DNA from 2 places in the Mycolicibacterium arcueilense genome. Region 1 is predicted to be linked to the other one. Evidence: riboswitches for the same ligand, from Rfam matches in the RefSeq annotation. Region 1 holds a riboswitch; the other holds the start of a gene.
The links. Region 1 has a riboswitch for glycine ahead of gcvP (aminomethyl-transferring glycine dehydrogenase). Riboswitches for the same ligand answer to the same signal wherever they lie in the genome.
Positions count from the first base shown of each region.

Region 1 (7,106 bases):
CCATCGGATCCGGCGGTGGTGGACACAACGATGCCTGATGCGCGGTACGGTCGACGTGAGACCGACGATGGGCTGGGGCCGCGCCGGCCAACGCCACAGCAGCCAGTGAGGAGCAGCGGGTGACGGACAAGGACAGCAATTTGGGGGCCGACCAGTCGGAAGACGTGACGGTGGAAACCACATCGGTTTTCCGCGCGGACTTTTTGAACGAACTGGATGCGCCCGCAACGGCCGGTACCGAAGGCGCCGTCTCCGGCGTCGAGGGCCTGCCCGCGGGTTCGGCATTGCTGGTCGTCAAGCGTGGACCGAACGCCGGATCGCGTTTCCTGCTCGATCAGCCGACCACGTCGGCCGGGCGGCACCCGGACAGCGACATTTTTCTCGATGACGTCACGGTGAGTCGTCGACACGCCGAGTTCCGGTTGGAGAGCGGTGAGTTCCAGGTTGTCGATGTCGGCAGCCTCAACGGCACGTACGTCAACCGCGAGCCGGTCGATTCGGCCGTCCTCGCCAACGGCGACGAAGTGCAGATCGGGAAGTTCCGCCTGGTGTTCCTCACCGGCCCCCGGTCTGACGACGACAGCGGCCCCACCAGCTAGCCGATGACTGCCCCCGACAGACCTGCGCTGGCCGGGATGTCGATCGGCGCAGTGCTGGACCTGCTGCGGGGCGACTTTCCGGATGTCAGCATCTCCAAGATCCGGTTCCTCGAGGCCGAGGGACTGGTCACGCCGCAGCGCACCGCGTCGGGGTACCGGCGGTTCACTGCATACGACTGTGCGCGGTTGCGGTTCATCCTGACCGCTCAGCGTGACCAGTACCTGCCGTTGAAGGTGATCAAGGCTCAGTTGGACGCCCAGCCCGACGGTGAACTGCCGGAGGCCGGATCGGCCTACGGGGTGCCCCGTCTCGTCGGGGTGTCTGAGAGTGGGGGCGACGGAGTGGACGGCGCCGCCGGCTTGTCGGCGGTGGCGCCGACCCAGGTCCGGCTCTCCCGTGAAGACCTGTTGACCCGGTCGGGCATCGACGAGGAGATGCTGGGGGCGTTGGTTCGCAACGGCATCATCACCGCCGGGCCCGCTGGGTTTTTCGACGAGCATTCCGTGGTGATCGCGCAGTGCGCACGCGCCCTGGGTGACTACGGCGTCGAGCCCAGGCACCTGCGGGCATTTCGCTCCGCGGCTGACCGGCAATCCGACCTGATCGCCCAGATCGCCGGCCCGGTGGGCAAGGCGGGCAAGGCCGGCGCGCGGGACCGGGCCGATGACCTGGCCCGTGAAGTGGCAGCCCTGGTGATCACTCTGCACACGTCGCTGATCAAGTCCGCCGTACGCGACGTTCTGGATCGCTGAGGACTAGACTCGTTTCGACGGCCAGTTCGTCTAAGTCGGGACCCCTGAGGCGAACTGGCGAAGGACGAAGATTCGACGAAACGGCACGGCGGTGCGGAGGGCAGGCACAGATGGCTGAGGTTCGCGTGGTCGGCATTCGGGTGGAACAGCCGCAGAACCAGCCCGTGTTGCTGTTGCGGGAATCCAACGGTGACCGCTATCTCCCGATCTGGATCGGGCAGTCGGAGGCCGCCGCGATCGCGCTGGAACAGCAGGGCGTCGAGCCCGCCCGGCCACTCACTCACGACCTGATCCGAGATGTCATTGCCGCCCTTGGGCATTCACTCAAAGAGGTGCGGATCGTCGACCTGCAGGAAGGCACGTTCTACGCCGACCTGATCTTCGACCGCGACATCACGGTGTCGGCCCGCCCCTCGGACTCGGTGGCGATCGCTCTGCGCGTCGGCGTGCCGATCTACGTGGAGGAGGCGGTGCTGGCCGAGGCCGGCCTGCTGATTCCCGACGAGAACGACGAAGAGGCTGCGGGCACCGTCCGTGAGGACGAGGTCGAGAAGTTCAAGGAGTTCCTCGACAGCGTTTCGCCGGACGACTTCAAGGCGACATGAGCGTCGCCCGCGCCTTGCAGGTCACGGGTACATCTCAAGTGGGTATACCGGTGTCGACACGCGGCGCGGGAGACAATCGGGCGGGAATTCGGACGCCATACTTTCTTCACAGCGGGCAATCAGGGCCCGACGGGAAGCGTATGCTCGACACATTCGAGCTCACAGCAAACCGTCGAGGCACAAGTCGCTGCGGGATAACGCGGGCGAGTTCGAACGGCGAGAGGATTCACAGTGGGTGACACGCCACGGCAGGAAGAACTGGATCTGACCACCGGGAGCGGCGCGGAGCCGCCTGTCAGGCCAGCTGGCGAACCCGTGCAGGGCGGGCTGTTCCCCGATGATTCGGTGCCTGACGAACTGGTCGGTTACCGCGGGCCCAGCGCCTGCCAGATCGCCGGTATCACCTACCGGCAGCTGGACTACTGGGCACGTACCTCCCTGGTGGTCCCATCCATCCGGGGCGCCGCGGGCTCGGGCAGCCAGCGTCTGTACTCGTTCAAGGACGTCCTGGTCCTCAAGATCGTCAAGCGGTTGCTGGACACCGGCATCTCGTTGCACAACATTCGGGTTGCGGTCGATCACCTGCGCCAGCGTGGCGTGCAGGATCTGGCCAACATCACCCTGTTCTCCGACGGCACCACGGTCTACGAATGCACGTCGGCCGAAGAGGTCGTGGATCTGCTGCAGGGCGGCCAGGGCGTGTTCGGCATCGCGGTGTCCGGCGCCATGCGTGAGCTGACCGGCACCATCGCCGATTTCCCGGGTGAGCGTGCCGATGGCGGTGAGTCCATCGCGTCACCCGAGGATGAGCTGGCGTCGCGGCGCAAAAGCCGCGACCGCAAGATCGGCTGAGCCACCCCCGCGCACCGTCACTTAGGTACCCCTCGACCGGCGTCGAGGGGTACGTTCGCGTCTGGTCGCCGACACCGGTGCGCTGCCGGTAGAATTGCCGACGCATCGCCCTCGTGCGGGAGAGTTTCGTGACAGCCAGCCACGGACGCCGAAGGAGCAATACCTCTCCGTCAACCTCTCAGGCACCCAGGACCGCGCCAGGCCCCGATGCCTCTGGAAAGTGGTACCCGCTGGGTACCCGCCCATGGGGAAAAGTCCTGTACCGGGGCTGAATCTCTCAGGCACCCGGACCGGGTCGACGACAGAGGGAGAGGGACTGCTACGACGTCCGAGTACGTCTGCGCCTCAGGAGAGTGTCGTGTCCGACCAGCATCAATCGCGTTTCTCCGATCGTCACATCGGCCCAGACGCCTCCGCCGTTGCTGCCATGCTCGACGTGATCGGCGTGGCATCCCTCGACGAGCTCGCCGCCAAGGCGCTGCCCGCAGGCATTCTCGACGCGCTGGCGGCCGATGGGGTGGCCCCGGGTCTCGAAGCTCTGCCCGCGCCGGCCACCGAGGAGCAGTCCCTAGCCGAGTTGCGCGCGTTGGCCGACTCCAACACGACCGCGGTCTCGATGATCGGGCAGGGCTACTTCGACACGTTCACGCCCGCCGTGCTGCGGCGCAACATCCTTGAGAACCCCGCGTGGTACACCGCCTACACCCCGTATCAGCCCGAGATCAGCCAGGGCCGGCTCGAGGTGCTGCTGAACTTCCAAACCATGGTGTCGGACCTGACCGGACTTGAGGTGGCCAACGCCTCGATGCTCGACGAAGGCACCGCCGCGGCCGAGGCCATGACCCTGATGCACCGCGCGACCAAATCCAAGACGAACCGTCTGCTGGTCGACACCGATGTCTACGCGCAGACCGCGGCGGTGCTGGCCACGCGCGCGCAGCCGCTCGGCATCGAGATCGTCACCACGGACCTGCGTCAGGGGTTGCCCGAGGGTGAGTTCTTCGGCGTCATCGTGCAGCTGCCGGGAGCGAGTGGCCGCGTGGACGACTGGACGGGGCTGATCGCCGAGGCGCATGAGCGTGGCGGACTGGTGGCGGTGGGCGCAGACCTGCTCGCGATGACGGTGATTACCCCGCCGGGCGAGATCGGGGCCGACGTCGCTTTCGGGACCAGCCAACGGTTCGGTGTGCCAATGGGATTCGGCGGCCCGCACGCCGGCTATCTGGCGGTGCACGCCAAGCATGCCCGGCAGTTGCCGGGCCGGCTGGTCGGTGTCTCTGTCGACGCGGACGGGTCGCCGGCCTACCGGCTGGCGCTGCAGACCCGTGAGCAGCACATCCGCCGGGACAAGGCCACCAGCAACATCTGTACCGCGCAGGTGCTGTTGGCCGTGATGGCCGCGATGTACGCCAGCTACCACGGTGCCGAAGGGTTGACGGCGATCGCCCGCCGCGTGCGGGGCCATGCCGCCGCGATCGCGGCCGCACTCGGCGATGCGCTGGTGCACGACAAGTACTTCGACACTGTGCTGGCCCGGGTTCCCGGACGAGCCGACGCGGTGGTCGCGGCGGCCAAGGCCAAGGGCATCAACCTGTGGCGCGTCGACGCCGACCACGTGTCGGTGTCCTGCGACGAGGCGACCACCGACGAGCATGTGGCCGCGGTCCTGGAGGCATTCGAGCTGGCGCCGGCCGCTGCCGCTGCCGATCAGGTCGAGCGAACCGCCAGAACTTCCAAGTTCCTCACGCATTCGGCGTTCAACTCCTACCGCACCGAGACCGAGATGATGCGGTACCTGCGGATGCTGGCGGACAAGGATATTGCCTTGGACCGCAGCATGATTCCGTTGGGTTCCTGCACGATGAAACTCAATGCGGCGGCCGAGATGGAGCCGATCACCTGGCCCGAGTTCGGCCGTCAGCACCCGTTCGCGCCGGCATCGGACAACCCGGGCCTGCGCAAGGTGATCGCCGATCTGCAGGACTGGCTCACCGGGATCACCGGCTATGACCAGATTTCGTTGCAGCCCAACGCCGGTTCCCAGGGGGAGTACGCCGGTCTGCTGGCGATCAAGGCCTATCACGACTCGCGCGGCGATACCGAGCGTGACCTCTGCCTGATCCCGTCGAGCGCGCACGGCACCAACGCCGCCTCGGCGGCGCTGGCCGGCATGCGCGTCGTGGTGGTGGCCTGCCGGGAGAACGGTGACGTCGACCTCGACGACCTCCGCGCGAAGATCGCCGAGCATGCGGATCGTGTTGCCGCGCTGATGATCACCTATCCGTCGACGCACGGGGTGTACGAGCACGATGTCGCCGACATCTGCGCGGCCGTGCACGACGTGGGTGGCCAGGTCTACGTGGACGGCGCAAACCTCAACGCGCTGGTCGGGTTGGCCCGGCCGGGCCGCTTCGGCGGCGACGTCAGTCACCTGAACCTGCACAAGACGTTCTGCATCCCGCACGGCGGTGGTGGCCCCGGGGTCGGGCCGGTCGCGGTGCGTTCGCATCTGGCGCCGTTCCTGCCGGGCCATCCGCTGGCCGACGAACTGCCCGATGAGCACACCGTCTCGGCGGCACCCTACGGGTCCGCGTCGATTCTGCCGATCACCTGGGCCTACATCCGGATGATGGGGGCCACGGGTCTGCGCGCAGCGACCCTGACCGCGATCGCGTCGGCCAACTATGTGGCCCGCCGCCTCGACGAGTACTACCCGGTGCTCTACACCGGGGAGAACGGCATGGTCGCCCACGAGTGCATCCTGGACCTGCGCGGGATCACCAAGGACACCGGTGTGACCGTGGATGATGTGGCAAAGCGTCTGGCGGACTACGGTTTCCACGCACCGACGATGAGTTTCCCGGTGGCAGGCACGTTGATGGTCGAGCCGACCGAGAGCGAGAGCCTGACCGAGGTCGACGCGTTCTGCGACGCGATGATCGCCATCCGCGCCGAGATCGACCGGGTCGGCTCGGGGGAGTGGTCAGCGGAAGACAACCCGTTGCGCGGCGCCCCGCACACCGCCGAGTGCCTGCTGGTGACGGAGTGGGATCACCCCTACACCCGCGAGCAGGCCGCCTACCCGTTGGGCAAGGGGTTCCGTCCCAAGGTGTGGCCGCCGGTGCGTCGGATCGACGGTGCCTACGGCGACCGGAATCTCGTGTGCTCCTGCCCGCCGGTCGAGGCGTTCGCCTGATACGTCGATTTCCACCTCAGGGTTGTGCCCGGTTGCTCCGGACAACCCTGAGGTAGAAAGTGGCGCGTCGCGGCGTCACGGGTGAGGTACTGCGGGTGCGGTAGTGCGGATCAACCCAGCATGGTGTTGACCGCGCTGGCCAGTTCGGGTGAGGTCGAGCTGGACAGATGCTGGTAGGTGCCGCTGGTCGCCTGCGCGACGGCCTCCCACGTGGCACGGTCCGAGCCGGTGCCGAAGTCGATCACGTTGACCGCGATCGGACGGGCCGGGTCGAATGCGCCGCGGATGTAGTCCTGCAGCCCGGCCCCGTCCAGACTCTGATCGGTGTGTGGTCCGGTGGTGATCAACAGGATCGAGTTGCTCTGGCCCTCACGGTATTTCGACAATGCTTCGGTATAGAGCATGCGGAGCGTGGTGAACGACACCGCGCCGCCACCCGAGGCGGACTGCCCGTCGAGCGTCGAGGTCAGCGCATCGGAGCGTCGCTGCCCGCTGACCGGCTCGGCCAGGGGGCCGGTCGAAATCTCCGACCGACCCTCGGTGCCGTCAAAGGTCCAGAGGCCGACCGCGGCGGTATCGGGCAGTGCCTTGAGCCGGCTGTCTAGCGCGGCCACGACGTTGGCCAGGCGCGACTTGCCGCCCTCTTCGGTCGGCATCGACTGGTCGAGCATGATCGTGACCGCGGGGTTTCCCGACGGTGTGGCCGTGGCGTTGGCCAGCGTCACCCGCATCGAGTTGTCGCCGACCGACAACGGTGCCGCGAGCTGGCTGAAACTGGTGACATCGCTGGACGGCGGCGACGTGCCCTCGGCGCGGAAACCGGCCTTGGCCAATTCGGCGAGCTGTTCAGGCTTGCGCAGATAGCGGGCGAATTCGCTGGCCGCGGTGACCTGTTCCTTCTCCAGCCAGTCGCCGGCCAGCAGCACCGTCGGATAGTCGGCGGTGGCCGTGGGACCGGGCGGCAGCCAGCCGGCCAACGAGGACTTGACGTTGTCGACCGAGGTGGCTCGCTGGAACAGTTGCTGCTCGGTGGTCGCCACCGCATGCACCGGTGCAGTGGCCGCATCGGGGGCGTTGAGCAACGCGTCCAGAGCGGTGCCC
Region 1 covers NZ_JBZTYL010000025.1:92,738-99,843, forward strand. Annotated here, with positions in the region: gene garA (glycogen accumulation regulator GarA) at 120-599, shown strand; gene ftsR (transcriptional regulator FtsR) at 603-1,352, shown strand; gene AC4LGL_RS23535 (bifunctional nuclease family protein) at 1,463-1,957, shown strand; gene AC4LGL_RS23540 (MerR family transcriptional regulator) at 2,189-2,809, shown strand; glycine riboswitch at 2,916-3,014, shown strand; gene gcvP (aminomethyl-transferring glycine dehydrogenase) at 3,168-6,005, shown strand; gene AC4LGL_RS23550 (substrate-binding domain-containing protein) at 6,116-7,106, opposite strand, start outside.

Region 2 (7,106 bases), on a different contig from region 1:
GCCCCTGTTCGGTGAGTTCGTGGGGCGCATCGAAGTGGAAGCCCGGGCGCGCGATCACCTGACCCTGATCGGCAACACCGGATACGACCCCGAGCGTGAGCTCGAGTTCGCCACCGCGTTCGCCGAGGTCGGTGTCGACGGGCTGCTGGTGGTCGGGGCGGCAAACGCCCCGCGCACAGCGAATCTCTGTCGGCGAGAACACATTCCGGTCGTGTGGATGCACAACATCCGGGGTGCGGTCGAGGCGGACATCGTGGGAATCGATCACGTCCATGCCGGCGAACTCATCGCCCGGCACCTGCTCGACGTTCACCGTTGCCGCGACCTCGCTTTCGTCGGCGGTTTCACCGAAGCCGATGTGTGCCACGGCGACCGGGAGACCGTGCAGCAGCGATTCGAAGGTGTCGCCTCCGTCGTCGACCAGGATCTACCGATCATCCGCACGGATCTCACCCCGTCCGGCGCCTACGGTGCGGTCAGCGCGTTTCTGAGTGGTGGTGCACGGGCGCCCCGGGCGCTCGTCGTCGGAACTTACGGCCAGACCGCCGCCACGATCCGCGCGGTCGCCGATGCGGGCCTGCGGATCCCCGACGACATCCGGGTTGTCGGGTTCGACGGCAGCGCCGCCGACTACGGACGGCTGCGGCTCACCACCGTGCAGCAACCGGTGGACGCCCTGGCCCATGAGGCTCTCGGCCGGTTACTGGGCGATTCCCCGCTCCCCGACGATGGTTTCGCGCCGATGCTGAAGGTGGGGGAGACCTGCGGTTGTGCCTAGTGGTGCAAGACGGTACGGACGAGATCAGGAAGCGCGTTGGCCGACTCGGGGTCGTGCCCGAAGTGCTCGATGACCTGCACCTGGATCTCGCCGACCACACCGCCCAGGACGGCGCCGACGGCGATCATGGTCGGCTCGTCGTCCTTGAACACGGGCCGCAAAATCGACTCGTACTCCTCATTGGTGAGCTGGCCCATCTTGTCGATGATGGTCTGTTCGAGATCGAGGGCGCCCATGGCGTAGTCCTGCGCATCGACCAATGTGGTGGGGAGACGTTCCAGCACCATCTGCACCAGGTTGTCCTTGAACGCGTTGTAGCGCTGCGTGCCGACCGCGAACTTCACCAGCGGGGTGGCGATGCCGGTCTGCGCGTCGATGGCCGCCTCGACCTCCTTGCCGACGAGTGAGAACAGTTTGTCGGCACCCGGACCGCGCAGCACGCCGTCGAACAGGATCTCGGGGGAGAACAGGTCCTCGGCCAGGATTCGCGCATAGTCCTTGGTGATGATGTCGCGCTGAGCGTGCAGCAACCCCTGGAAGGGGATGAAGCCGAGATACTTCGTCGGGTGGACGGGCCGGAACAACATGTTGAGTGCGATGTAGTCGCTGATGAAGCCGACGCCGAAACCGAATGCCGGCATGATCCACGGGTTTTGGAACAGCGCCCAGGCCACCATCTGGACCACGCCGATCACCAGGCCGAAGTAGATGCCGCTGCGCCGGACAAACGCCATGGCGTTGTCACCGAGTCCGCGCATCAGCTTGTTCAGCTTGTCCTTGTTGCGGACCAGCGTCGTCACGGCCAGGAACTGGATGTCGACGAACCTGTTGAGGTCCGCCCTCATCTCGTTGAGCATCTTCTCCACGACCTTGGGGGTCTGGTCGTGGATGCGGGCCTGGATCGCGTTGCGCGCCGCATCGGGCAGTGAGTCCCACAGCCCGGGGCGGATCTGCTCGGCGAGGTCGCGGGAGATCTCGTCGACCACCTGGGTCAGCGGCTCGCGCAGCGCGTTGACAGCTTCCTTCGCGTCGACCCTTTCGAGCAGTTCCTCCGGCTTGAGGAGGTTCTGGGTGAGTAGCTCGATGGTCTTCGAGCCCACCTTGCCTGCCCGGCGTGGCACGATGCCCTGCCAGCCGAACGGGCCGACGCCCTTGAACTCCATCGGCCGGTAGATCATCTCCAGCGCGACGATCTTGGTGCTCCAGCCGACGAACGCAGCGACGAACGGCATGGACAGGTAGATCAGCCAGTTGACGCTGAAATCGGCCTTGATCTCCTGCCAGGTCTGGACGGCGAGGATTGTCTCCGTTGTGCTCATGCGCGATCCGCCTTCGGCTTCTCGCTGGGCGTCACAAACCGTTCCGTTGCACCGCGGACTCCCACAAACCGCGCCCGAGCCCCGACAGCGACAGGGTCAGCTTCTCCACCCGCGCGGCCAGGGGACCGCGGGATCCGTTCTTGATCGCCTGCAACACCATCGGCTCCGCCAGGAGCACCTCGTACTCGGCCTTCTGCGACGGGTCCTCGGGACCGGTCTCGACCAGACCCAGTGACAGCAGATGACCGACGTACTGCGGGACCATGGCGGGCAACGCCACATTGGCGGTGCGGCCGATCAGGCAGGCGTTCTCCAGCACTGCCTGACCTGGGGTGCGTGATCGGGTCCAGGTGTGGATGTTGACCAGCGGCGAGGCGTCACCTTCGGAGAGCGCGCCGAGGATCCGCGCCTCGTCGGCCACCAGCTGGTCGAGCAGCCGGTGGTACAGCTCCACCTGACTGCCCGACGTGCTCTGATCCAGGGCCCGGTCCAGCAGGCGGTCCATCTTGGTGTTGAGCGATTCGGGCGTCGGCTCCTCCGGCGTGGCGATGGTCACCGGTCGGGGCGCCGCCGAATCGATGGCCTCCAGCCGGTTCTTCACCAGTGTGGCCAGTTGCTCTTCACCCCAGGCCGCCAGCTTCATGCTGGTCTTGGCGGCGTCGAGCGCACGATCGGCGATCCCGAACGGGTCGTAGCGCTTCGGCAGAAGTGGGCGTTCGTTGCGTGGGGTGCGGATCGCGATGGCGATCTCGCCGACGGGTGTGGCGAACTTGAACGCCCGCCGCTGCATATTCTTGCGGCGTGCCGGAGCGTCATCGGACGCCGTGTCGTCCGGACCCCTCTTCGACAGTTCTTCTGACATGACTGATCGATCGCCTCCCCACCTACCGCTGTCCCCGAGCTGTGGGCACCGTACCTGGTCGCCTTGTGAGGTGCCGAAGTCGCAGGTGGTTGGTGGGGTTTGTGAGCTAGGAGGTGGTGTTGGGGAGTAATCCGCGCAACGCCGTCGTCGCCAGTTGGCGGGCATGCTCCTCGGTCAGCGCGTAGTGGCCCGTCATCCGGCGGAAGATGAGCGGACCGAACAGTATGTCGATCACATCGTCGATGGCTGTGCCGGCGTCGGCGTCGCCGCGATCCACTCCGCGCTGCCACAGCTCGGTGATGGCCGCGCGCCGACCGCTCAGGAAGTACTCCCGGAAATACGCTGCGCCCATTGCATCTTCGACGCAGGCGGCGAGCAGTTGGGCGAACACCTCGCCTCGGGGGCTGGCGTAGAACGACGAGACCCGGACCACCTGTTCGGTGAGATCGCCTGCCGTGCTGCCCGTATCGGGCAAGGGCAGCGCTTCGGCCATCGTGGTGCCGAACGCCTCGGCCGCGACGGCGGTCCGTGATGGCCAGTGTTTGTAGAGGGTGGCCTTGCTGGCGCCGGATCGCGCCGCGATCGCGTCCATGGTGGCTGCCGGGAATCCACCCTCGTCGAGCAGCTCGGCCGTGGCGACCCGGATGGCCTGGTGGATTCGGTCGCTGCGTGCGCCGGTGGGGCGGACGAACTCGCCCGCCCCACTGGCCGGTACGTCAGTCCTGGCTGACATCGTCGAAATCCGTTGATTCCGAGACACTTCGCCACTGGGCCAGCTCGGCCTGGACGTGGGCGATCTTGGCCTCGACGGCCGCGATGGTGTCGTTGCCCAGCAGCAGGCGCAGCGGTGGCTGCGAGGATTCGACGACATCGATGATGGCGCCGGAAGCCTTCACCGGATCGCCGGGCTGGTCGTGGTTGCGCTCACCGGCGGCGACGCGCATCTGTCCGGCGGGCCCGTCGGCGTAGTCGTCGATGATATTGCGCTGAGTCTGCAGGCTCGATGAATCGAGGAAGTCGGTGCGGAAGTAGCCGGGCTCGACCACCATGACGTGCACGCCGAGCGGTTTCAGTTCGGCGTTGAGGGCCTCGGAGATCGCCTCGACTGCGAACTTGGTCGATGCGTAGACACCCCAGCCGGGTGAGCCGACGAATCCGCCGACCGAGGAGATGTTGACGATGGTGCCCGACCGTTGTGCCCGCAGCACCGGGGTGACCGCGCGGGTGACGGTCAGCAGCCCGAATACGTTGGTGTCGTACACGGCCCGCACTTCGGCGTCGGTGGCCTCCTCGACAGCTCCCAGCAGCCCACGTCCGGCGTTGTTGATCAGGACATCGATGCGGCCGAAGCGATCCACGGCCGCCTGCGCGGCCTGTTGTGCCTGCTCTTCGTTGGTGACGTCCAGCGCCACCGCCAGCACGTTGTCGTTCTCGCCGAGGGCGGCGGTGACGGCGGACGCGTCACGCGCAGTCGCGACCACCTGATGGCCGCGGCCCAGTGCGTCGCGGGCGATCTGCAAGCCGAATCCGCGGGAAGCTCCGGTGATGAACCAAACGCTCATGTCTTTGACCACCTATTCTGGAGGGGAACTGAACTGTACGGCCAGTTTAGTTTTGTGGGACGGTCGGTGTAACTGCGCGATGGGCGCGGGTATTCCACAGCGCTCAGATTGCAGAGAAAAGCGCCGTCAGTCGACGCCCAACATCACTTCGGTGGACTTGACGAGGACCGTCGTCGGGGTACCCGGCGTCAGCCCGAGCTCCTCCACCGCTTCCTTGGTGATCGACGCCGTGACGATCTGCTCACCGCCGTCGAGCTTTACCTTGACGGTGGCCATGACCGCGCCGATGGACACCTCCGTCACGGTCCCGGTGAGCTGGTTGCGAGTGGACAGGCGCATCGGAACCTCCGTCGATCGGTGGATTTGGTTCGACGTTAGCCGCATGTGGTCGGAGTAGCATCCGTTACACAACTCAAGACGTCGATGACGCATTGTGGGAGAACCTCCGATATCGGAGTGCCGTAGGTGCAAATCCTCTCCGGAAACTCTCAGGCCCCAATACCGCAGTGCCGAGGCAACTCTGGAGAACTGCGTACGTACCGTGCGCGTACCGAAGGGGAACAGGCGCCAAGCGCTGAAAACTCTCAGGTTTCAGGACAGAGCGGGGAGGTGTCACCACACGATGCATCACGTAGCTGCGATGCCCGGGATTGGAGTCATCTCATGGCGGTCAGTGTCTTCGACCTGTTCTCGATCGGGATCGGTCCGTCGAGCTCGCACACTGTCGGCCCGATGCGGGCGGCGGGCATGTTCGTCGACGAACTCGTCGGTCGCAATGTGGTTGACCAGGTCGCCTCGGTCAGGGTGGACCTGTTCGGCTCGCTGGCGGCGACCGGCGCCGGCCACGGCACGATGCCGGCCATCCTGCTGGGTCTCGAGGGGTGCCGGCCCGAGACGATCGAGACCGACGAGATGGAACGGCGCCTTGCGACCATTCGCGCCGAGGGCAAGATCCTGTTGGCCGGCCGAATCATCATCGGACTGACCGAATCCGACATGCATCTGCAGCCGGGCCGCCGCCTCGCCCAGCATCCGAATGCCATGGCATTGACGGCATTCTCATCCGGCGGTGACACGGTCTACGCGGAGACCTACTTCTCGGTGGGCGGCGGCTTCGTCGTCGCCGAATCCGAACCGGTCCGGCGTGAGACCGCTGGACCAGACGCCGACGGCTCCTTCCGCACCGCTGCCGAATTGGTCGCCCTGACCGAACGCGACGGACTGTCGGTGAGCCAGGTGATGATGCGCCACGAATGTCTGGCCCGAAGCGAAGCCGAAGTGCGCGACCGTCTCCTGCGGATCCGTGACGTCATGGTCTCGTGTCAGGTCAACGGCATGTCCCGGGACGGCTACCTGCCCGGCAACCTGATGGTCCGGCGTCGAGCCAAGGACTGGTACGTCAGGCTCAATGCCGAAGACCCACAGCGTGATCCGGCCTTCGCCGAGGACTGGGTGAACCTGGTGGCACTCGCGGTCAACGAGGAGAATGCCTCGGGCGGCCGAATCGTGACCGCGCCCACCAACGGTGCCGCCGGGATCATCCCGGCGGTGCTGCACTATGCGTTGCGCTACACCCCGGCCGGAATTGCCGATCCGGACGACGTGACCGTCCGCTTCCTGCTCACGGCCGGCGCCATCGGGTCGCTGTACAAGGAGCGGGCCTCGATCTCGGGTGCCGAGGTCGGGTGCCAGGGGGAGGTCGGCTCCGCGGCGTCCATGGCTGCCGGAGGGCTGGCCGAGATCCTGGGCGGCACACCGCGGCAGGTCGAGAACGCCGCCGAGATCGCGATGGAACACAGCCTCGGACTGACCTGTGATCCGATCGGCGGCTTGGTGCAGATCCCGTGCATCGAACGCAACGCCATCTCGGCGGGTAAGGCGATCAACGCGGCCCGCATGGCACTGCGCGGCGACGGCACCCACCGGGTGAGCCTGGATCAGGTGATCGAGACGATGCGTGCCACCGGACTGGACATGAGCGCGAAGTACAAGGAGACATCCATGGGTGGTCTGGCGGTCAACGTTGCCGTCAACGTCGTCGAATGCTGAGCCCGGTCGAGAAAAATTTCCCGGAATCCCGGGAACAAAACCGCCAAAACCCCCGTTGACCACATCGACAGCAAGTTGAGTGCGACAGACTCAAGTCTGGGTTGACAAGCAAGGGTCGCCCGGAGCAAGCTTGAGCGCAGTCCGCTCAGACCCCTATCTCTATCAGGAGGCAACACCATGGCTCGTGCGGTCGGTATCGACCTCGGGACCACCAACTCATGCGTGGCGGTCCTGGAAGGCGGCGACCCCGTCGTCGTCGCAAACTCTGAAGGCTCCCGGACCACCCCGTCCGTCGTCGCGTTCGCGCGCAACGGTGAGGTGCTGGTCGGCCAGCCCGCCAAGAACCAGGCAGTGACCAACGTCGACCGGACCATCCGTTCGGTCAAGCGTCACATGGGCACCGATTGGACCGTCGAGATCGACGGCAAGAACTACACGGCGCAGGAGATCAGCGCGCGCACGCTGCAGAAGCTGAAGCGCGACGCCGAGGCGTACCTCGGTGAGGACATCACCGACGCCGTCATCACCGTGCCCGC
Region 2 covers NZ_JBZTYL010000003.1:52,655-59,760, reverse strand. Annotated here, with positions in the region: gene AC4LGL_RS00920 (LacI family DNA-binding transcriptional regulator) at 1-778, shown strand, start outside; gene AC4LGL_RS00915 (DUF445 domain-containing protein) at 775-2,097, opposite strand; gene AC4LGL_RS00910 (Abi-alpha family protein) at 2,129-2,959, opposite strand; gene AC4LGL_RS00905 (TetR/AcrR family transcriptional regulator) at 3,066-3,692, opposite strand; gene AC4LGL_RS00900 (oxidoreductase) at 3,676-4,521, opposite strand; gene AC4LGL_RS00895 (TOBE domain-containing protein) at 4,648-4,860, opposite strand; glycine riboswitch at 5,032-5,131, shown strand; gene AC4LGL_RS00890 (L-serine ammonia-lyase) at 5,185-6,570, shown strand; gene dnaK (molecular chaperone DnaK) at 6,748-7,106, shown strand, end outside.
Region 2: it holds a riboswitch for glycine, as region 1 does, so the genes downstream of both, AC4LGL_RS00890 (L-serine ammonia-lyase) here and gcvP (aminomethyl-transferring glycine dehydrogenase) in region 1, are expected to answer to the same signal.